Regions from separate parts of the Bacillus silvicola genome, predicted to be linked through region 2. Evidence: predicted binding sites of a transcription regulator. Region 2 holds the regulator's gene; each other region holds the start of a gene.

Region 1 (8,312 bases), 540 kb from region 2:
AAAGAAACAAATCTTGATATTTCTGGAAAACATGTTGTTGTAATCGGAAGAAGTAATATTGTTGGTAAACCGGTGGGACAACTGTTTTTAAATGAAAATGCAACTGTCACATATTGTCATTCAAAGACGCAAAATATAAAAGAATTATCGAAGTTAGCTGATATTTTAATCGTAGCTGTTGGAAGAGCGAAAATGGTAACAGCTGATTATATTAAAGAAGGTGCAGTTGTAATTGATGTTGGTGTTAACCGTTTAGAAACAGGCAAACTTTGTGGTGATGTTGATTTTGACAATGTATTAGACGTTGCAGGATACATTACACCTGTACCAAAAGGAGTCGGTCCAATGACTATTACAATGCTTCTTCACAACACTGTTGAGTCCGCAAAGCGTGCAGGTGTTGTTTGTAAATAAGTTGAATCGGCTATGAGGAGAGAGCAATGGAGAAACAATATTTAACCGTTACAGCATTAACACGCTATATTAAAACAAAAATAGAGTATGATCCGCATTTGCAGTCTGTTTGGTTAAAAGGAGAAATTTCCAACTTTAAATATCATAGTCGTGGTCATATGTATTTTACATTGAAAGATGAAAATGCAAGAATTGCAGCGGTTATGTTTGCGGGTCATAATCGTAACATTAAATTCAGACCGGAAAATGGAATGAAAGTACTTGTAAAAGGAAAGATTTCTGTTTACGAGGCGAGTGGTTCTTATCAAATTTATATTCAAGACATGCAGCCTGATGGAATTGGAAACTTGCATTTAGCTTATGAGCAGTTAAAAGTTCGTTTAGAGGAAGAGGGGTTGTTTTCTCAAGTTTATAAAAAAATAATTCCTCCGTATGCTAAAACAATAGGTGTAATCACGTCGCCAACAGGAGCAGCAATTCGTGATATTATTACAACGATTAAACGTCGTTACCCAATTGGGAATGTTATTGTGTTTCCAGTACTTGTACAAGGGGAGTCAGCAGCTCCCTCGATTGTACAAGCGATTCGTACAGCGAATGAAATGGGAGATATTGACGTTTTAATTGTTGGACGTGGTGGAGGCTCTATTGAAGAATTATGGGCCTTTAATGAGGAAGTAGTTGCAAGAGCAATTTTTACAAGTGAGATTCCGATTATTTCGGCTGTAGGCCATGAAACAGATTTTACAATCGCAGATTTTGTCGCGGATTTACGTGCACCAACACCGACTGCAGCAGCTGAGCTGGCGGTACCTAATATTATAGAGTTACAAGAAAAGGTATTACAAAGAACTCTGAGATTGCAAAGAGCAATGAGAGAGAGAGTACATAAAAAAGAAGAAAAACTGCAAGTGTTACAAAAATCTTATGCGTTCCGTTATCCAAGGCAAGTGTATGAACAAAAAGAAGAGCAGTTAGACAGGGCTCTTGAACAACTTGTTTTAGCGAAAGAGCGTTATATAGATAAAAAAGTAAATCAATTAAAGCAACTTTCATTTTATTTAGAAAAGCACCACCCATCTCAAAAAATTATACAAACGAAAACGGCAATTGAAACGTTGCAAAAGCAGTTGCAACGTGAAATGCAAACATTACTTCAAACGAAGGAGTTCGTATTTGTGAGAGCGGCTCAAAAGCTTGAGGTATTAAGCCCGCTTAAAGTAATGATGAGAGGGTATGGGCTTGTATACGATGAAGAGAAACAAGTATTAAAAAGCGTGAAAGATGTTAGCCTTGGAGATGCTGTTTCAGTTCAATTACAAGATGGAATACTAGATTGTAGCGTATCAAGCATAGAGGAGCGTGAATTGAATAATGGAAAATAAGTTAAGCTTTGAAGAAGCGATTTCGCAGCTTGAGCACCTCGTTTCTAAGCTTGAACAAGGTGATGTACCTTTAGAGGAAGCGATTTCTTATTTTAAAGAAGGCATGGAATTATCTAAGCTTTGTGATGAGAAATTGAAAGATGTACAAGAACAAATGGCAGTTATCCTTGGGGAAGATGGAGAGCTTAAACCGTTTACTGCTTTAGGAGATGAAGCATAGTGACACATATAGCTTTTGATGCTTTTTTGAAAGAGAGTAAAACTTTCGTAGAAGAAAAGCTTGTAAGCTATGCAAATGAATTACAATGTCCAAATGTGCTTCGTGAAGCGATGGCATATTCTTTGGAAGCGGGTGGGAAACGTCTCCGCCCGTTACTTTTATTTGCAACGTTACAAGCGTTTGGGAAAGAAAAAAATCTTGGAGTGGGTGCAGCTTGTGCCCTTGAAATGATTCATACATATTCGTTAATTCATGATGATTTACCTTGTATGGATGATGATGATCTAAGACGAGGAAAGCCTACAAATCATAAAGTATTTGGTGAAGCAATGGCAGTTTTAGCAGGAGATGGTTTGTTAACATATGCTTTTCAAGTCATTATGGCATATGAGCATAAAGAAATCTCTGCTGAAAAGAAAGTAAGACTTGTACTTGAGCTTGCGAAAGCAGCAGGACCTGAAGGAATGGTTGCTGGACAAGTGGCAGATATGGAAGCTGAAGGAAAACGACTTACAATTAATGAATTAGAGTACATCCATAAGCATAAAACAGGTAAACTGCTTGAGTTTGCTGTACTTGCAGGAGCGATACTTTCTGATGCTACAGAAGAGCAGGAAGAGAAGTTACTTGCATTTGCGAAATATATCGGTCTAGCTTTCCAAATTAGAGATGATATTTTGGATGTAGAAGGCATCGAAGAAGAGATTGGAAAACCGATTGGTAGTGATGTTTCTAATGAAAAGAGTACATATACGACGTTATTTACTGTAGATAGAGCAAAATCTATTTTAGAGGAAAAAATTGCAAAAGCAAAAGATTCTATTAGCTCCTTGCAATTACAAGATGAATATTTACTATCTATTTGTGATTTGATCGCAAAACGTAATAACTAATATAACAGCGTTTTCATTTGTTGAGTCATTCATCATTTTATGATATAAATGTAGGAAAAGGTTTTTCTTTTCTTGTTATTGGCAAAAATATATGTAGATTACATTGCCGTTATCACTTCGTGTTAGCGGCTATTTTTTTCATCGCGTAAAGAAATATGATGTATAATATGATAAGTGAAAAAAATGGAAGTGTTTTCTGAAAGCAGGACAAGATAAAAAGAATAGAAAGAGAATTTCTTGTGTTGTGTAAATATTTCTTATAATATTTGACATGTTGACAGATTATGAAATGAAAGTGAGTGATCCGTGTGGATCTAACGCAAATTCAAAACCCTAGTTTTTTGAAAGATATGTCTATTAGCGAACTAGAGGGATTGAGTGAGGATATTCGTAAATTTTTAATTGAAGAGCTCTCTCAAACAGGTGGACATATTGCACCTAATTTAGGTGTAGTAGAACTCACAATTGCTCTGCATAAATTATTTGATAGTCCGAAAGATAAGTTTTTATGGGATGTAGGACATCAATCCTATGTACATAAAATTTTAACAGGGCGTGCGAAAGAATTCGGCACATTAAGGCAATACCAAGGTCTATGTGGTTTCCCAAAACGCTGCGAGAGTGAGCATGATGTTTGGGAAACTGGTCATAGTTCGACGTCATTATCTGCTGCAATGGGAATGGCTCTAGCGCGTGATTTAAAGAAAACGGAAGAATACGTTATACCAATCATTGGCGATGGTGCATTAACAGGCGGAATGGCTTTAGAGGCATTAAACCATATTGGTCATGAAAAAACGGACATGATTGTTATTTTGAATGACAATGAAATGTCAATTGCACCAAACGTCGGTGCGCTTCATAATGTACTTGGTCGTTTACGTACCGCAGGGAAGTACCATTGGGTAAAAGATGAATTAGAGTATATATTGAAGAAAATCCCAGCAGTTGGCGGGAAAGTTGCTGCGACAGCAGAGAAAATAAAGGATAGTCTAAAATATTTACTAGTATCAGGCGTCTTTTTTGAAGAATTAGGCTTTACATATTTAGGTCCGGTCGATGGGCATGATTATGAAAAGTTATTCGAAACGTTGCAATATGCAAAGAAAACAAAAGGCCCAGTACTTGTTCATGTAATTACGAAAAAAGGAAAAGGTTATAAACCAGCTGAGAGTGACGTTATTGGAACTTGGCATGGAACAGGACCGTATAAAATCGAGTCAGGTGACTTCGTTAAACCGAAGGAAGTTGCACCAGCATGGAGTGCTGTTGTTAGTGATACTGTACTTAATCTAGCAAGAACGGATGAACGTATCGTTGCAATTACGCCTGCAATGCCTGTTGGATCGAAACTTGAGAAATTCCAAAAAGAATTTCCGGATCGCATGATTGATGTAGGTATTGCGGAACAGCATGCTACAACAATGGCGGCTGGTATGGCAACACAAGGGATGAAGCCATTCTTAGCAATTTATTCAACATTTTTACAAAGAGCATATGACCAAGTTGTTCATGATATTTGTCGTCAAAATTTAAATGTTTTCATTGGAATAGATCGCTCTGGATTAGTAGGAGCAGACGGTGAAACGCATCAAGGGGTATTTGACATCGCGTTTTTACGTCACTTGCCGAATATGGTGCTTATGATGCCGAAAGATGAAAATGAAGGTCAACATTTAGTTTATACGGCGATGCAATATGAAGATGGACCGATTGCTTTGCGTTATGCGCGCGGTAATGGACTTGGCGTTCATATGGATGAAGAATTAAAGGCGATTCCAATTGGTTCATGGGAAACGTTAAAAGAAGGCACACAAGCAGCAATTTTAACGTTTGGTACGACAATCCCGATGGCAATGGAAGCAGCTGAGCGTCTTGAAAAGGCTGGAGTTTCAGTCAAAGTAGTGAATGCTCGCTTTATTAAACCAATGGATGAAGCATATTTACATGAGCTTTTAGGGAAAAATATACCGATTTTAACGATTGAAGAAGCGTGTTTAATCGGAGGTTTTGGAACAGGAGTAGTTGAATTTGCATCTGAAAATGGATACCACAGTGCATTAATTGAAAGAATGGGTATTCCAGACCGTTTCATAGAGCATGGTAGTGTAACAAAATTATTAGAAGAAATTGGTTTAACGACAGATGCTGTTGTAGACCGTATTCATACAATGATTCCATCAAAACAAAAAAGGGCGTAACAAATGAGCGTAAAAAAAGAAAGAGTAGATGTACTATTAGTAGAGCGAGGACTTATAGAAACGCGCGAGAAGGCTAAACGTGCTGTTATGGCAGGGCTCGTATATGCGAATGAAATGAGACTCGATAAGCCAGGAGAGAAAATCTCACAAGATACAGAGATTACGGTGAAAGGGCAAGTTATGCCATATGTAAGCCGTGGTGGTTATAAACTTGAAAAGGCATTAGAGACATTTCAACTTGATTTACAAGATAAAGTTATGATAGATATTGGTTCATCAACTGGTGGCTTTACAGATTGTGCGCTTCAAAATGGAGCGAAGTTATCTTATGCATTAGATGTAGGCTATAATCAACTTGCGTGGAAATTGCGTCAAGATGAGCGTGTTGTTGTGATGGAACGAACGAACTTCCGTTACGTGACACCGGCAGACTTAGAGCGCGGTTTACCTCAGTTTGCAAGTATCGATGTTTCATTTATATCATTAAAGCTAATATTGCCGGTTTTAAAAACAATGCTTATGTTAAATGGTGACGTAGCTGCATTAATTAAACCGCAGTTTGAAGCTGGACGAGAACAAGTTGGGAAAAAAGGCATTGTTCGTGATAGAAAAGTACATGAAGCTGTCGTGGAAATGATTGTCGATTTTGCTCTGAAGGAAGGCTATGATGTCGAAGGTTTAACATTCTCGCCAATTACGGGCGGGGATGGTAATATTGAATTTTTAATCCATCTAAAATGGCATGGAGAGCGTGAGAATGGCGAAAACCATTCGCCGGTTTCTATTGAGCAAGTTGTTACAGAAGCACATGACGTTCTAAAACAAAAAGGGAAAGGGGAATAACATATGTTGTTCCTCTTTTTGTTGTAATTGTATAATGATTGTAAAAACAATTGTGTACAAGAAACGAATTATACGTTAACATAAATAAGTGAAGTATACCAATGTTTAAACTATGGTAAGAGATAGTGTGAGGTGCAAATGTATGAATAAAGGTCAGCGCCATATTAAAATCAGGGAAATTATTGCGAACAAAGAAATTGAAACACAAGATGAACTAGTTGATATTTTACGTAATGAGGGATTTAATGTAACGCAAGCAACAGTATCGCGCGATATTAAAGAACTGCACTTAGTTAAGGTGCCATTACATGATGGACGCTATAAATATAGCTTACCAGCAGATCAACGATTTAACCCGTTGCAAAAATTAAAACGAAATCTAGTGGATTCATTTGTAAAATTAGACACGGCAGGACATATGCTTGTGCTAAAAACATTGCCTGGTAACGCTCATTCACTTGGGGCACTTATTGATCATTTAGAGTGGGATGAGATTATCGGAACCATTTGTGGTGATGATACTTGCTTAATTATTTGCCGTACACCTGAAGATACAGGTGTTGTCTCTGATCGTTTCTTAAATATGCTGTAACAAAAAAATCTTGTTTACTTTCCTCTGTAAAGTGGAAAGTAAACAAGATATTTTTATTGGTTAAAATATGAATTATTAAATGCAATATAATATTTTCTTTAAATAAAGTTAGAAAATAGGTGGATTGACCCGTAAAACAAATGTTTGGTACAATGGAGCGGGTTAGATGAGTAATTTATACATATAAACATACAGTATAACTATTTGAATGAAGAGTACTTAAAAAAAGCCCTTAGTAGGGGATTAGTTTATAACGAGGTGAATGGGGCATTGTTATCGGAATTATCGATCAGAAACTTTGCTATTATTGAGGCATTAAATATTTCTTTTCAAAAAGGTTTAACCGTTTTAAGTGGTGAAACAGGAGCCGGAAAATCGATTATTATTGATGCGATTAGTTTGCTTGTTGGCGGCCGTGGTTCAGCGGAGTTTGTTCGATATGGAACAGAAAAGGCTGAAATAGAGGGTTTATTTTATGTAGAAGATGATAAGCATCCGTGTATTGCAAAGGCAGAAGAATTAGATATAGAAATAGAAGACGGCATGATTATTTTGAAACGTGATATCGCTGCGAACGGAAAAAGTGTATGCCGTGTAAATGGGAAGCTTGTTACACTTAGTATATTAAAAGAGATTGGAAAAACGCTTGTTGATATACATGGACAGCATGAAACGCAAGATTTAATGAATGAAGAGCGTCATATGTTTATGCTAGATCATTTTGATGGAGATCGTATTGTTAAGCAATTAGACATATATCAGAACGTATACGGAGACTATGAAAAATTAAAAAAACAGTTGAAATCTTTAAGTGAAAATGAACAACAAATGGCTCATCGTCTAGATTTAATTCAATTCCAACATGAAGAAATTCGTAAGGCAGATTTAAAAATGGATGAAGAATATGAATTGACTGAGGAACGATTGAAAATATCCAATTTTGAAAAGATTTATAAAGCGTTAGGGGATGCGTATCGTTCGTTGAGTGGGGACAGCCAAGGGTTAGATCATGTAAGGAATGCAATGAGCCAAATGGAGAGTATTACGCATTTAGATGAGGCGTATCAAGAAAACCATGATTCAATTGCAAATAGCTATTACTTATTAGAAGAAGTTGCATATCAGCTTAGAGAAAAGTTAGATATGATGGAATATGATCCGAAACGTTTAGATGAAATTGAAACAAGGTTGAATGAAATCCGTATGTTAAAGAGAAAGTATGGAAATACTGTAGAAGAGATTTTAGCGTATGCTGATAAAATTGAACAAGAAATTTTTACAATTGAAAATAAAGACGTACATATTGAAACGACGAGAAAGCAGCTAAAGGAATTAGAAAGTGTTATTTTAAAAGAAGCAACGTTGTTAAGTGATATGCGTCATGAACTGGCAGACCATCTTACAAACGCTATTCATCAAGAATTAAAAGAATTATATATGGAAAAAACGAAATTTGAAGTGAGAATAATGAAGAGGGAAGGAAATGCAGAAGAACCTCTTGTAGAAGGAACACCGGTGAAACTTACGGCGGATGGCTATGATCACGTGGAGTTTTATATTTCAACGAACCCTGGTGAACCGTTAAAGCCGCTTTCAAAGGTTGCTTCTGGCGGAGAGTTATCTCGTATTATTTTGGCTTTAAAAAGTATTTTTTCTAAGCATCAAGGTGTTGCTTCAGTTATTTTTGATGAAGTGGATACAGGTGTGAGTGGTCGGGTTGCACAGGCTATTGCGGAAAAAATCTATCGTGTATCGGTAAACTCG
Region 2 (8,312 bases):
GTGCACTTGGAGAAGAGTAAGAAAGCATGAGTTATCATAGGAGGAAATAAAAGTGGAATATCTCTTATATTTTGTGAAAAAATTATATGCTTTTTCTGGGAAAATACTATATATAAATTTATTCGGGATGGCGCTAGTTAGTTTGCTGGAAGGGATAGGGCTTCTTTTATTACTCCCTATGATTAATATCAGTGGCGTTATCCAAATAAACATGGGGTCAATTCCAGATATAATGATATTTAAAATATTATATGATATCCCTGAAACGATGAGATTGTTACTTATTTTAAGTATTTATATTATATTAGTGGTGGTCCAATCGCTTTTACAACAAAATCTTGCTCTTCGAAATATGAAAATTATAATGCGATTTACAAACTATATAAGGCTGGAAATCTATCATGCTCTATTACGAGTTAATTGGAGTTTCTTTGTGAAAAAGAGAAAGTCCGATTTGATTAATTCACTGACTGAGGAACTAGGACGAGTTATGATTGGAACTAATTTATTCCTTCAACTTCTAACATCGTTTATTTTTACTATAATACAAATTGGAATTGCTTTATGGTTTTCTGTAAAGATAACAATTTTTGTACTATTTACGGGTTTAATACTTGCGTACTTTTCTAGACGTTTTATAAAAAAATCAAGGATGCTAGGAAATCAAACGTCTGAAATAGCCAGAGGCTATCTTAGCGGTATAACAGATCATTTTAATGGTATTAAAGATATAAAGAGTAACATGTTGGAAGAGTCTAGATATACATGGTTAAGTAATTGGTGTAAAAAAATAGAAATAGAACAACTAGCATATATTAAGTTGAAAAATCAATCGCAATTTTTTTATAAATTTGCATCGTCTATTCTAATTGCATTACTTATTTTTACATCTGTTAAATTATTTCAAGCGCAGCCAGGACAATTAATAGTAATCGTTCTTATTTTCTCTAGACTATGGCCCAGGTTTACAGGGATTCAATCAAACTTGGAGCAATTAGCTGCAAATATTCCTGCTTTTAAGTCTTTATTAGAATTGCAGCGAGAATGTAACGAAGCAATTGAATTGGAAGATGTAAGTCAACCATCTAAATGTATAACACCGCTAACTATAAAAGAAGGAATTAAATGTCATAATGTTTGTTTTCGTTATAATGAAAAAGAACCTGTATACGCTCTTCGAAATATTAATTTGCAAATCCCAACCAATTGTATGACAGCTATTGTTGGACGATCAGGTGCTGGAAAAAGTACATTAATTGATATTTTGATGGGACTTGTTCATCCGGAAAAAGGAAAGGTATTACTAGATGACTCGACTATTACAAGTGATAATTTATTGGCTTTAAGGAAATCTATTAGCTATGTTCAGCAGGATCCATTCTTATTTAATGCAAGCATAAGAGAAAATTTATTGATGATTGAGCCGAATGCAAGTGAAGAACAGATTTGGTCTGCATTAGATTTTGCTGCTGCTGCTGAATTTGTACGAACGCTTCCAAACGGGCTTGATACTTTTATTGGGGACAGAGGAGTTAGGCTTTCGGGTGGGGAAAGGCAACGGTTAGTTTTGGCACGAGCAATTTTAAGAAAACCCTCTATTTTAGTTTTAGATGAGGCAACAAGTTCGTTAGATACAGAAAACGAAGCGTTAATTCAAAGTGCATTAGAAAAGTTAAAGGGTCAAATGACTATTATTGTAATTGCCCATCGCTTATCAACGATACGTAACGCTGATCAGGTTATCGTATTAGATAAAGGGGAGGTCGTTCAACAAGGAGCGTTTAACCAACTAGCTCGAGAGAGGAAAGGGGTATTTCGTAATTTATTAGGTAAACAAGTAGAAGTTAGTTCTTAGAGGAGAAAGCTGAATGAAGTTCTGTGTTAATATAGTTCAAATCGAATAGAAGCACGAATAATGATCACCTACAACAGGATCTTATTCGTGCTTTTATTTGTGCGTTTTCTAAATTTAGGAAATAAATATAATTTGGTACCTTGCAATAAATAGTACTGAGCGGTATATTATGGATAAATCAGGTACTGTGTACTGAACAGTACTAAAATAAGAAAGGGGGATTGTCCTTGAGCGCTCAATTTAAAAAAGGTGTGTTAGAACTATGTGTTTTGGCACTTGTGAAACGTAAAGATAGTTATGGTTATGAACTTGTTCAGCAAATTTCAAATAAATTTTTAATATCGGAAGGTTCTGTATATCCGCTATTACGTCGTTTAACGAAAGAGGAATATTTTCAAACATATTTAAAAGAATCCACGGAAGGACCGCCCCGTAAATATTATCAACTAACAGAGCAAGGAGAGAGGCAACTTACTTTATTAGTAACAGAGTGGCGCGATTTTGCTAAAGGTGTTCAAGAAATTATTGAAGGGGTGGAATGGGATGAGTAAAGAACGGTTTCTTAAAGAATTATCAAGTTATCTTAGGAAGTTACCAGAAGAAGAGAGACAAGATATTTTATTCGATTATGAAGAGCACTTTCAGTTTGGGATAGAAGAGGGGAAAACTGAATCAGAAATAATAAAGGGTCTTGGCTCTCCGAAAGTAATTGCGAAAGACTTACTTGCGATGTATCGATTTGATGAAATGAAAAAAGATCCGTCGACTTCAAATGTAACAAGAGCTGTCATGGCAGTGGTTGGACTTAGTTTGTTTAATTTTATTATTGTGTTAGGCCCGTTAGTTGCAATTATAGCTTTTATATTTTCCTTTTGGGTCGGTGGAATTGCTAGTGTAGTGACACCATTTTTCGTTATTATAAAAATATTCATGGGTACGTTTATATGGTTGGATCTTTTCGTTAGTATAACGTTTGTTGGAGTAGGTTTGTTGTTATGTATTGCAGCTTATTATAGTACGAAGTGGTTTAAAAGATTGTGTGTACGATATGTAATATGGAACTTCAAAATGATAAAAGGGGAGTAGATGATGAAAAAAGTATTATTAGTAGCTATCGCTTGTATCATTATTGGGGTAATAGGAATTTCACAAACATATGAAAAGGCAGTAAAAACTGCAGAAAAAGGCGATAAAGAAGAAGTAATTAAAAACGAAACACTAAAAAATATAGAAGTTAAGTTAGATGCTGGGGATATCATTGTCCAAAAATCACCTGATTCCACTTTTTATGTAAAGCAATCAGGTGATTTACGTAAGCAAGAGATTCGTATTGTGGAGGATGGTGACACATTAAAAATTAAAGGAGAAATAGAGAAAGGTGTCTCATTTGATTTTTCATTTTTCACTTTCAATTTTCAAACGCCTACAGTGACTATACTTGTGCCTGAACGTTCTTACCAAGGGATAAAAGTGAATTCATCCGCTGGACAAGTAGAAATAAGTGATGTGAAAAGTGATCGCGTAAGTGTTGGAACACTCGCTGGAGAAGTAGATTTGAAACATGTAACAGCTAAGAGTGTGGAGGGATCTACAAAAGCTGGTGAGGTGAGCTTTAAAAAAGTAATAGGGAAAGTAACAGCAAAAACGGCTAGCGGGGATGTAAATATTATGGATCATGATCCTAAATATGATGCAGAGGCAAGTTCAACTGCTGGCGATGTAGATATTACTTTGTTGGAAAAACCACAAGATGCAGTTATAACGGGGCAAAGTGCTGCTGGAGACGTGACAATTTTTAATGAAGAAAATCAAAATATAACAATTGGTAATGGGAGTAAAAAAATTAGCGGTAAAACAGCTGCTGGAGATGTTACTATTGAAACGCGTTGATAATTAAGGTAATGCATTCTTTTGAGTGAACGGAAATCTATCAAAATATAAAAAGAAGATAATGCCCTATATAAATAAGGGGATTATCTTCTTTTTATTATTTTTAATGTAAATCACGATATACGCCAATTACTTTTCCGATAACTGACACTTGTTTTAAAATGATAGGTTCTAGAGAAGAGTTTTCCGGTTGTAGACGGAAGTGGTCTTTTTCTTTGTAGAAACGTTTAACAGTTGCTTCGTTATCTTCTGTTAAAGCAACTACAATTTCACCGTTGTATGCAGACTGTTGCTGGCGAACAACAACTAAATCACCATCAAAGATACCAGCTTCAATCATGCTATCTCCAGAAATGCGTAACATAAACACTTGATCTGCTCCAGCAACAATACTAGCTGGAAGTGGGAAGTGATCTTCTACACTTTCGACTGCTGTAATCGGTAAACCGGCAGTAACCTTTCCGACGATTGGAACTTGAATAACAGATTGTGTTTCTGTTTCCATTCGGTTGTCACCTAAAATTTCAATTGCGCGTGGTTTTGTTGGATCGCGTCGAATATATCCTTTTTCTTCTAGTCGTGATAAATGTCCGTGCACTGTAGAACTAGAAGCGAGGCCGACTGCTTGACCGATTTCGCGTACGGAAGGTGGATATCCTTTTTCTTGTACTTTTAGCTTAATAAAGTCGAGAATGTCTTGCTGGCGTTTCGTTAACTTTTCCATGTTTTCTAACACCTCGTTTTCTTTCATTTTTCTTATTATTAAGTATAACATGCGAAAAAACATTCTACAAACATAAGTTCGAACGAAATGCGAATTTATGATACACTATAAGGAAAATATAGTGAGAAAGAAGGGTTCAAAATGAATGCAATTATTTATGCACGTGTAAGCACAACAAAAGAAGCGCAGGAAACATCATTATTGCGTCAAAAAGATGAATTATTGCATTTAGCTGAGCGTTATCAAATGAATGTTACAAAGGTGATTGAGGAGCAGGCTAGCGGTTATACAATTGAACGTGATGGCATATTAGAAGTGCTAGATACAATTCGCGATGAACAAGTTGATGTACTTCTAATACAAGATGAAACGCGTCTTGGTAGAGGGAATGCGAAAATTGCATTAATGCACTGTTTACATAAAGAGGGAATAAAAGTATATACGCATACGCATAATGGAGAATTAGAACTCTCTGACTCTGATTCGATGGTGCTAGATATAATTGGGATTGTTGAAGAGTATCAAAGAAAGATTCACAATTTAAAAATTAAACGTGGTATGCAAAGGGCGGTAGAGAAAGGATTTCGTCCAGAGAATAATTTGAAAAATCGTCATTTAAGTATAGGACGTGAGAAAAAAGAAGTACCAATTGAGGAAATTGTACGTTTACGCCGGAATGAATTAACTTTTGAAGAAATTGCAGCAACACTTCGTGGTTTTGGTCATGATGTTTCAAAAGCAACTGTACATCGAAGGTATGTAGAATATACAAAGCAATTGCTTGATAAAGAGGACTAACTATTGTATGATAATAATCAGTTTTGAGTAGAAGGGGGATTCGAGATGCCGAGTCAAGAACTCATTGAACGCATTAACTTCTTAGCGAAAAAAGCAAAAGCTGAAGGCTTAACTGAAGAAGAACAACGTGAGCGCCAATCGCTACGTGAACAATATTTAAAAGGATTTCGTCAAAATATGTTAAACGAATTAAAAGGAATTAAAGTCGTTAACGAAGAAGGAACGGATGTTACACCGACGAAATTAAAAGCTTTAAAAAAGCAAGATAATGCAAAATTAAATTAAAAGATGGGCGCAGCCCATCTTTTTTTATTTGTTAAAATCGTTATTTAATAACTTTCCAGTTGTCATTTTTCGTTGCTTCTATCCTTTTATGCTTCAATATATAGTTAGCGATAAGTTCAGACATATCTGTTGGTATGTCTTTTATTACTGGCTTATTTTGAAACATAAAGAAGTTCCCGCCACCGCTTGCACGATAATTATTCATAACAACGTCATATTCTTCATTCATATTAAGAGAAGCGCCTTTATACTGTAAAGATTCTACTCTCTCGCCAATTGGTTTGGAAATGTTTAATACATACGAAATTCCTTCCCACATATCGTAATTATAGTGTTGCGGCTTTGGTTCTATGTAGGCAGGGTTTACGATGATAGTTCCATCTATATTTAATGTGAAATAAGAAGCAGAGAGTTCAAGGGCATCTTTTATGTCCGCTCCAGTTATTCTAATTACTTTTAATGTATTTGGATAAATATAATTAGAAACGATGTCACGCATTGTTACATATTTCGGGAAACCTGGAGATGTATTATGGAATAAGCTTGTACAAGAAATTGAAACGTTAGCTATATCCATTTGTATTTTATTTATAAATTCAATAAATGGATGGTCTTGCAAACGAGTTTGCATAACATCTGAAATTTGCATGTCCCCATGAATGATTCCGATAGGTTGATCAAGCCATTTTTGTGTATTCTCTTCATAATCAGATACTAATGAGAGAACATCTGGATCTGCCTCAATTCCTTGCACCGTCAACAACTCTGAATAACTTTCTTTTTTTACCCACTTCTGTTCCATTCTTTCGAAGGTTACGGTTATTTTTCCAACTGATTGCCCATTACATCCAGTCTGTAAAATTGTTACACCGTTAGCCGTTGTGTGAGAAATTTCTCGGTGTTGGTGGCCTGTTAATAAAATATCTATACCTTCAATTTCATGACATATTGCATATCCTTGGTTTTCGCCTGTTAACACTTCAGTTGGTACTCCGGTCTGTAAATCACGTTCAAATCCTCCGTGATAGGCTACGACTAGTAAATCTGGTTTTTCATGTTCGCGGATGTAAGAAACCCATTTTCCTGTAGTTTCGAATGCGTCTTCAAATAGTAAATCTTTAATGTGATGGGCTTGTTCCCAATTTGGGATGTAATACGTTGTTACCCCCAAAATAGCAATTTTCATATTTGATTCGATACGTTTTATTATATATGGTTTCCCGAAATAAGGTTCTTTTATGTTTTTATCTAAAATGTTTGCTGATAGGTACGGGAAGTTTGCAGTATCTACAGCATGATTTAATATATCCATTCCATAATTAAATTCATGATTCCCGATAACGGCAGCATCGTAACTTAAGTGGTTTGCTAATAAGGACATTGGGTTTTTCTTATCCTGTTCGTATGTAGCGTAATGATAAGTAAATGGAGTTCCTTGAATAAAGTCCCCGTTATCGATTAAAAGAACGTTTTTATTTTTAGAACGTTCTTTTTTTATAAGAGTAGAAATTTTAGCTAAACCAATTTCTGCTTTGGAATTATCTTGGTAGTGAATTGGATAAACAGTACCATGTATATCACTTGTTAATAAAATATTTAAAGTTACAATTTGATTTTGATTCAACATCATTCACCTTTTCTATTGTTATCTTTCAATTAATCATATCAAATATATGAAAAGAATTTTAATGTGAATGTATAGAATGTGTAAAGATTCTGTAAATAAGCAATTATTTGTAAAAATGTGTGATATATTTCTTCATGTTTATGGAAGGGTATTTTATAACAACGAAAAATGGAGGCATTAACATGTTGAAAAAAGTTTTTGCAATGAGTACAACAGTTGTACTAGCAGCGGGATTATTAAGTGGATGTGGAACGAAGGAATCAAGTGCAAGTAAAAATGAAGATACGAAAAAAGGTTATGTACCGAAGACGCTAAATGTTCAATTTGTTCCTTCTCAAAATGCAGATACGTTAGAGGCGAAGGCAAAACCATTGGAAAAGCTATTAAGTGATAAATTAAACATTCCGGTAAAAGTTAGTATTTCAACGAATTACAATACAATTGTAGAAGCGATGGCATCTAAGCAAGTAGATGTAGGCTTTTTACCTCCAACAGCGTATGTGTTAGCACATGAGAAAAAGGCTGCAAACGTAATTTTACAGGCGCAACGTTTTGGGGTGGATGATGAAACCGGAGCTCCCACAAAGGATTTAGTAGATGTTTATAAATCAGAGTTTGTTGTTAAGAAAGATTCTAATATTAATAGTGTAAAAGATTTAAAAGGTAAAAAAATTGGCTATCAAGATGTTACATCATCAGCAGGCTACGTATGGCCGGCAGCGGTGTTGTTAAAAGAGGGAATCGATCCGTTGAAAGATGTGAAACCTGTTACATTAAAAGGTCATGATCAGTCACTTATTGCTCTTTTAAATGGTGATGTAGATGCAGCTGTTGTATTCCAAGATGCTCGCAATATTGTGAAAAAAGATTATCCGAATATATTCGATCAAACGAAAATAGTAAAATTTACGGAGAAAATTCCAAACGATACGATTTCTGTACGCTCTGATTTAGATGCAGAGTGGAGCAAGAAATTACAAGATGCTTTCATTGAAATAGGAAAGAATGAGGAAGGGCACAAAATCATTAAAGAAGTATACTCACATGAAGGATATGTTAAATCTGATGATAGTAAATTTGATATCGTTCGTGAATATGGAAAGAAAGTGAAAACGCAATAATACATATGGAAA
Region 3 (8,312 bases), on a different contig from region 2:
TTGCAGCTTTAACTCTTCCATAATTTGCGGCGCCCACGGCATGGAGCGAAGTAAAATAACGAAATCACGGTATTGTACTTGGCGCATACTATCAGTTTTACGATCATACACTTCATAACCTGAATCGACCATTGCTTTAATACGCTGCGCCATAAGACGAGCTTCAAGCTGTGCTTTTTCTACTTCTGCACCTTCTTCACCGTCTAGCACTTCTTCTTCTGTTTGCTGAATGCATAGTAATTCAGCCGCTACATCTTCACCTTCTGGATAGCTAGCACCTAGCTTTAATTCAGCGTCAGCATCATAGTCGATTTCTCCGACTTCTTCGCCCATAATTTGTTTGAAGATAAAGTTCGTACCTGCTAACACTTCATGACGGCTACGGAAGTTTTTCGCTAAGTCAATCTTCATTCCACCGCCCGATCCTTCTTGTGTGAATCGTTTGTATTTCCCTAAAAACAGTCCTGGTTCTGCTAGTCGGAAACGATAAATTGACTGCTTCACGTCACCTACCATGAACAAGTTTCCTTCACTCTCAGAGTCTTTCGTTACGAATTTAATAATGGATTCTTGTACGAAATTCGTATCTTGATATTCATCGACTAGTACTTCAGCGAATTTATTACGATATTGCAGCGCTACTGCTGAAGGCTTCATTTCACCGTCTTCACTTTGCTCGCTTAAAATTTGTAAACAGAAATGCTCTAAATCTGTGAAATCAACCATTCCTTTATCACGCTTAATCGCTTGGAAACGCTCTGTAAATACTTTTACAAGCTTCACGAGTTTTTCTAATACAGGATGCATATCTTGAAAATCTCGTAAGAAACTTTCAGGTCTGCGGCTAAATAGTTCTTCTTGTAATTTCTTTACTTCATCTTTCGCTTTATTACGAAGAGAATCTACTTGTTTTACAACATCTTCGTTGTAATCACTTTTCTTAATACGCTTTAGCGTTTGCCACGATACGTTTTGCATCGCTTCATAAACGCTTGTCCACGACCCACGAGCTGCTGAGGATAACATTCCAAGTAAAGCTAAATCCGCTTGTAACGTTTCAACGCGAGGCGCCGGACCGTCAGGAAGCATTGCGAGTTCAGTCGCTTTACGAATATGCTGTTCCGCTGTTTCCAGCTGGAATTTCACATCTTCTAATAAGTAAGAAGCGTACACTAAATCTTCAATCGTCTTTCCTTCAACATCGTATGCTTCTACTAATTTATCAAGCCATTTTTCCGGGTTTGGATGCGCTCTTGATTCTGTATGAAGCGCTAAAATCATTCGTTGTAGGTCATCGTCACTACGGTCACTCGTATAACGATCAACTAATTCAAAGAAAATACTATTATCTTCGATTCCATACTCTTCTTCTAATATGTCATCTAGCACTTCTTCTTTTAACAATTCATTTTCTGTTTGGTTCGCAATACGGAAACGAGGATCGACATCAAGCATGTAGTAGTATCCTCTAATCACTTGTAAACAAAATGAATGGATTGTTGAAATGGAAGCTTTATTTAATAAGCTAAGCTGCTTTCTTATATGCTGTGAACCTGGCCCATCAATTAATACTTTTTCTAACGCTTCTCCAATTCGATTTTTCATTTCTTGCGCCGCTGCATTCGTAAATGTTACAACGAGCAGGCGGTCGACATCGACTGGATTTTCCTCACTTATAATCTTTTTAATAATACGTTCAACTAATACTGCTGTTTTCCCAGATCCAGCTGCTGCTGCGACTAAAATATCACGTCCATTCGCTACAACCGCTTTCCACTGGTCATCTGTCCATTGACTACCTTCTGGTTTTTCAGGCCAATTTTCTATCATTCTTCGCCAACCTCCTCTCTAATTTTCTCCATTGCTTCGCTATCTTTCATATCTTTTAACGTACGGAATTGGTTATCTTCAAGTGATTCATCAAACTGACAAACAGATTTAAAGTTACAGAACGTACAAGCCGCTTTATTCCCCTTTTTGTAAGGAGCAATATCGATAACACCTTCTGTGATGTCTTTTCCGATATTTTCAAACGAGTGGTGTACATATTTTTGAAGTACATTAAACTCTTGTTCACTTGCAATGCTAGAACGCGCACTAAAACTACCATCTTTTTTCAGACCAGCAGAAATAATATCAGAGCTTCCTGTTGAAAGTTTATTATCCATTAAACGAACAACATCAGCATCTCCTAGTACGAGCCCTTTCATTTTAAATTTCTTTAAAATTTCTTTCTCAATTTCTTCTTCAGATGCATCGCCTTTCATCTCAACAATCGGGTTATGAATATGGAAATACAATACACCCGCCGGTGATGCAGTGCCGCCCTTTTTCATCCACGTATGTGCATTTGAAGTAACAACATCCAAATACGTTAACATTTGAAGCGCTAGTCCGTAATACACTTCTGTTAAATCTAACGCTTTCGAACTTGATTTATAGTCAATAATACGAAGGAACGTACCACTCTCATCTTCTGCCTTATCAACACGGTCAATACGGCCCACTACTTCCATCTTCACACCATTTGGCAACGCAAATTCCATTGGCGGAAGAGATCCAGTCCCGCCCATACCAAACGGTACTTCTAAATCAACTGGTACAAAACCGCTAGACTTCGCATGTTCACGAAGAATGAGTGATGTACGGAATATGATTTGTTGTAGTTTTTGTTTTAAATAGAAATGACGGTTTGAACTTAATAAAATTTGTCTTTGTAATAATGGTGCAATTTCTTCTATTACTAAAGTAGAAAGATGCTCACACTCTTTTATTGATAAATCTGCCCAAGTACGGTTTTCACGTAATAACCTGTCTGCAATTCTTTTCAGCGCTGCATGGAATAGTTCACCGATATCTGGCGCATCAAGTTTGAAAATATCACGCTCTCTTAGCGATAAACCGTGCTGTGCGAAATGAGCGTACGCACAACGGTTAAATAATTCCATACGAGAAACGCTTCCCTTAATTGTATCTCCGTATAAATCTCTACTTACCGCTGTACTTAGTTTCTGTGCACGATTTCGGTAGAATAAACTTGATAACACGCGGCTACTTTTTTGTTTCCATTCATCTGAAGTAACGTAGAAATTATATACATCCCACCAAAAGTCTAAATTACCTTCAAATCCGTATTGCTTCCATGTTTGCAGCTGCTGCATGACATAAGACAATGTCACTTCTGGCGTTGCTACGTATGAAATTTGTTCCGAACGTGATAAGTCATTTACGTCATTTGTAATAAATGATTCTTTCACATCAGGGAACATTCTTTTTATTTTTTTAATAAAACTAGAAGCAAGTAACGTCTTCCCTTCTTCATCTGCAAGCGGGCATGAAATGTATAATTTCTCAGATGCTCTCGTTACCATTTGATACATAACAAACTGTTCTTCTAATAAAGTTTGTCTCGTCGTTGGCGCTAATTCAATTCCTGCCGCGCCAAGAACTTCTCTTTCCTCATCAGACAGCATCCCTTCATCCATAGGTGCTGCTGGAATAACGCCTTCATTCACTCCAATAACGAATGTCGCTTTAATATTTGATAATCTAGAACGATCAATATTAGCAATTAACACTTGATCTAGTGACGGCGGAATGTTCGCAAATTGAAGCGCCTCAAGACCTGTCGACATAACGTCCGTGAACATAGATAGTGACATCTTCTCCTCACCAAGCATCTCTACAAACGTATCAAGAAGGCTCATCACTTCTTCCCATACTTGCTCATGGTCTGTCGCAAATAAGAAATCTCCACTTTCTTCTGCACGAACACGTAATTCTTCTAGTTTTTTCGGAACGTCAAGCTCCTCTAAAAATAAATATACCGCTTCGCACATTTGCATAACTGTTCCAGCACGCTTCAGCCTTTTTTGCATACGAATAACTGGCGTTCTTACAACGTCACGAAGTTGATTTATTTTCTCTTCCATTTCACGCTCACTGTCTGTTATCATTTCGCTCGCATCATCAAGAGAACGATAGCGGCGATACATCCACGGATCTTCTGAAGTCCATCTCTTCCCTTGTACACCGTACGCTAAACAGTAGTTTTCAAACTCATCCATCTCTTCGCGCATCGCTTCTTTTCTTACATCTAATGGATATAAAAGCTCTGTTTTCACGCAGCGGAATACTGCATCATAACGCCAATTCCCGCTAATAATCTCGAGTGCAGAACGAATACATTCTACTAGCGGATGATGTGACATTGGGCGTTTTTCATCGATGAAATGCGGGATATTATAATCTGTAAATAACGTTCGCATTACGTCGTAATAACTTTCTCCGTTACGAAGAAGGACTGCGATATCTCGGTAACGATAGTCTTCATCCGCCACAAGTCTTCTAATTTCACGAGCAACACCTTCTACTTCAGCTCGTAAATTAGCTGCTGTACTAATCGTTACACTTGCTTCACCGTTAAATTTTTCATTCGGACGCGCTTCATAATGGGCTTCTAAATGAGCTAATGCCGGAGAATGAAAACGCGGCTGCTCCATCAACGGAATTGTTTTTTCAATTTCTATTTTCTCTTCACGAGCTACTTGCTTTATTCGTTCATACGTTAACGTCGTTTCATAAAATAAATCTAGTTCATTCACTGGCTGCGCTAACGTTTTTTCATCTATTGTCAATGTGATTGTGATTCTAGTTCCTAATCTCATTAGCCCTCTAACAATTTCTAGCTCTTGAGGGGAAAATGAATGGAATCCATCTATATAAATTTCCGCGCCTTTTACATATTCAGATTCTGAAAGCTTCTCAATTAATAATTGTAAGTAATCTTCTGAATCTAAATACTTTCCGATTAAAGCACGTTCAAAATCATCATATAATAACTGTAAATCATACACTTTATTCGCTAGCAGCTTTTGCTCTGCACTACTGCTATGCGCATCTAATTGTTGCCACATTTCATATACGTTAGATGGCGTCACATTGTAACGTTTAAACTCCGCAATCATACTACCAAGATGTTCAAAGAAACCGTTTTGCTCCGCTGCTTTTTGGAACACCGATAATCCATCTTTACGGGACTCTACAATTTTACGAAGTAACATATGCACGCCCGCTTCATCAATATGAAGACGACTCGCTCCGCCAACTTCTTGCAGCACCTTCCACGCTAATCGCGAAAAACTAAAAACTTGTGCCCGAATAGAACCTCTTACCTCTTCACTCCCAATTAACGCCTGTTGCGTTTGGAATGTCATCTGTTCTGGCACAAGATATAATATTGTTTTCCCTCTTGGGCGCTGCTTTAACTCTTCTTGCACTTCGTGTAAACAAAGTGTACTTTTTCCACTTCCAGCTCTACCAATCACAAATCGAAGTGACATGTAATCCCACCTTTCACTTACATAACGAACGTTAGTTTGCTACCATAATTGTATTATAGGACACGAAAAAAGACAAACTGAGTTGTTTGTCTTTTTCTATACTTTTACTTAATTATATCAACCTTTTGAAAAATTCGTTTGCACCTCTTTAATCGGCCAATATCGTAAATCAACTTTACCGACAACTGTATCAGCTTTTACAAATCCAAAGTGCCTACTATCCCAGCTCCCGAGGCGATTATCACCTACTACAAAAATATATCCAGGTGGTACCGACTTTTCTTTCGTTAACTCTTCTAGTTTAAAATCACCTGTTAGTTGTCGTCCATTTATCTCTTTCTTATACTTCTCTAAATAAGGTTCATCTACGAATTGTCCATTTATATATAGTTTATCATGCTTATATTCGATATGATCCCCAGGTAAACCGATAATTCGTTTTACATAGTCCTCTTTTTTATTCGCATGAAACACAACAACATCAAATCGATTCAAGTCCCCTACTTGATAACTCACCTTATTTACAACGAGCATATTGCCATCTTGCAATGTCGGCATCATTGACTTCCCCTCTACAACGTACGTTGAAAAGAAAAACGTTCGAAAAAATACAGCTAATAGTACACCAATTAAAATTGTTCTTATCCACTCTAGCCCTTCTTTTTTCAAAGTTTTCTTCATTCGCTTCTCCCCTCGCCCTTTAATAATGAAGCTTTTCTTTATAAAGAAGACTTTTCCTAATGTAGTTCTAACTTTACTTCAATTTTTTTACCTACATACCATAAAATAAAAATACCAATTGCTACAATAACGGATTTTACCGGTTTATGAATAAACGACATTAAATCATGACCGATATACGTTAAAATAAAAATCATAACAAGCTTTCCGAATGCTAACGCTAGTCCAAATTGTTTTACGCTAATGCGAGACAAACCAGCTACAACGTTTATAAGCGCAGATGGTGTGAACGGAAAACAGAATATGACAAAGATTGGCGCAAACCCTTTTCTTTCAATCCATCCCATCGCCTTTCGCACTCTCTCATGTTTATTTACAAAAGAAAAGAAACGCGTTCTTCCAAAGCTACGAATGATGAAAAATACAAGCATTGCACCAATTACTGATCCAAGCCACGAATAAAGAAAACCGAACCAAAAACCAAATGCAACAGCATTCGCCAGTACAAACACAATGAGAGGCAATGCTGGAATAAGCGCCTCTATCATCGGTAAACCAATACCAAGAAGCGGCCCGAACGCTTTATAACTTTCAACAATGTGATCCATATTTTCTGGTGAAAAATATTCTTTGATTGTCTGAAAATCCATTCTACACATTACCCCTTTACTCTAATTACTACCTCTACTGTATCATCGCTTATATGAAAGAGGAAATGGTAGATATGACATATGGAGATGTAATTATTAAGTTTCCATATCTTCCGCTAGAATTCCTTCATTATTATGCTATGATAATCTTTCAATATTCGACAGAACATGAGAATAATTTAGACACCACGCACAGGTTATAACTTAACGGTTACATATTATGAAAAAGAAGGAACTACAGAAGTATCAATCCGTATTTCCATACAGGTAGAAATGAGTAGTGACAAATAATTGTTATACCTTCAAACAATCCTCTTTTTCTAATGACTAGTTCTTACAAGAAACTTTTTTAGTAAGCGTATACTATCAATCACGATAAGTATTAATAAATATAAGAAAGATAGTATTAATACTGTACTCGGAATAGGTAGCATTCGAAATTTGTATAAAAACTTATCAATCGTATATATATCTTGCTCATCAGTTATCGTACTAGGAGTGAATATAAGATAATCTTTCCAATTATCTATCCAAGTTAAACTAACTGCGGAAAATTGCATTATCCCTAAGCACAAGTAAATAAAAATTGGTATAAGAATCATATATTGCAAACTATGTAATATCTTTCTTTTCTTCTTACATTCAATAATTTGAAAGACAATAAGTGTCAGTACGTACACAATCGATAGCAGAAATACTATGGTGACAACTGGCTGAATTGAAAAAGCAAATAGCAATTTATCAACTTCACTAATTTGACTATATTCTGTTGCATTTTGAGGCGTAAAAATAAAATGTTGTTTATCAGCACCTATCATTAACTGACTACCAACGAAACCAGTAAACATAAAGGTAAGAAATAATATAGGCAAAACAAGAATATATTGCGCCCAAAATAACATAGTCCTTTTCAACATACCATCTCCTTTTTATATAATAAGGTAAGAAATATCCTGTATGCCGCAAATGTAAAATGATGTATATTAACATCGCGATAAGTATATGTGGTAAAATTACCCTTATATTGTAATTTTACACTTCCTTAAGCTATTAAAGAACAAAAAATCCGCAAATTTTTCTCGTTTTATTTATGAATCTTACAGCGTAACGGTATATATAATGAAATCAAAAAAGGATGAGTCTCCTCACCCTTTTCCTCTCACACTTCACCTTCCCTTACAAAATACACTTTCTCATAGGCTGGCGTTAATTTAGATTCTTCACTTTTATCAATCTCTTTAAAACAAGGATTTCCTTGTTTTTTCTTACGGTCTTCATACTCTGTCCGTAATTTCGCTGTACGATTTTGCTGATTTTCAAAGCTACTTTTGGATATTTCTAATTTCACAGCGAAACCATTTATAAATCTAATAATAAGATTTCCATCTTTTAATTCTTTATTATTTTCAATATGAAAATGAGACAACCACGCACACTCTTTTCGAGAATAAGAATACGTAGGGAAAAAATAAAGTTGATCTGTCGGGCTAATTGCGATAGGAGCTTTATGTGTAATACTAGTTAACTCCTTCGTTCCTTCTTTTCTTCCAAAAAAACTTGAACCATGTTTCCGGCAACTTCTCTCTATAATATCGAGAGGTTTTTGAAATACGAAAAAAGAATCTTCCATTTCAACAAT

Evidence for each region. The regulator LexA, encoded in region 2, represses DNA repair genes until DNA is damaged. The targets are predictions, from matches to a motif close to CGAACATATGTTCG.
Region 1: the regulator LexA is predicted to act here: its motif matches at 6,682-6,695, upstream of recN (DNA repair protein RecN).
Region 3: the regulator LexA is predicted to act here: its motif matches at 5,368-5,381, upstream of addB (helicase-exonuclease AddAB subunit AddB).

Annotation. Positions count from the first base shown of each region.
Region 1 is NZ_JBNGVC010000012.1:1,130,342-1,138,653, reverse strand. Features, by position in the region: gene folD (bifunctional methylenetetrahydrofolate dehydrogenase/methenyltetrahydrofolate cyclohydrolase FolD) at 1-414, shown strand, start outside; gene xseA (exodeoxyribonuclease VII large subunit) at 441-1,799, shown strand; gene xseB (exodeoxyribonuclease VII small subunit) at 1,789-2,019, shown strand; gene ispA ((2E,6E)-farnesyl diphosphate synthase) at 2,019-2,912, shown strand; gene dxs (1-deoxy-D-xylulose-5-phosphate synthase) at 3,221-5,113, shown strand; gene ACP6L7_RS17745 (TlyA family RNA methyltransferase) at 5,117-5,956, shown strand; gene argR (arginine repressor ArgR) at 6,099-6,548, shown strand; gene recN (DNA repair protein RecN) at 6,819-8,312, shown strand, end outside.
Region 2 is NZ_JBNGVC010000012.1:587,036-595,347, reverse strand. Features, by position in the region: gene ACP6L7_RS14915 (nucleotidyltransferase domain-containing protein) at 1-40, shown strand, start outside; gene ACP6L7_RS14910 (ABC transporter ATP-binding protein) at 53-1,855, shown strand; gene ACP6L7_RS14905 (PadR family transcriptional regulator) at 2,083-2,406, shown strand; gene ACP6L7_RS14900 (DUF1700 domain-containing protein) at 2,399-2,941, shown strand; gene ACP6L7_RS14895 (DUF4097 family beta strand repeat-containing protein) at 2,942-3,745, shown strand; gene lexA (transcriptional repressor LexA) at 3,849-4,469, opposite strand; gene ACP6L7_RS14885 (YneB family resolvase-like protein) at 4,611-5,267, shown strand; gene ACP6L7_RS14880 (DUF896 domain-containing protein) at 5,313-5,552, shown strand; gene ACP6L7_RS14875 (bifunctional metallophosphatase/5'-nucleotidase) at 5,593-7,182, opposite strand; gene ACP6L7_RS14870 (phosphate/phosphite/phosphonate ABC transporter substrate-binding protein) at 7,362-8,300, shown strand.
Region 3 is NZ_JBNGVC010000013.1:37,347-45,658, forward strand. Features, by position in the region: gene addA (helicase-exonuclease AddAB subunit AddA) at 1-1,830, opposite strand, end outside; gene addB (helicase-exonuclease AddAB subunit AddB) at 1,827-5,342, opposite strand; gene lepB (signal peptidase I) at 5,460-6,023, opposite strand; gene ACP6L7_RS22315 (TVP38/TMEM64 family protein) at 6,080-6,673, opposite strand; gene ACP6L7_RS22320 (DUF4306 domain-containing protein) at 6,994-7,590, opposite strand; gene ACP6L7_RS22325 (competence protein ComK) at 7,833-8,312, opposite strand, start outside.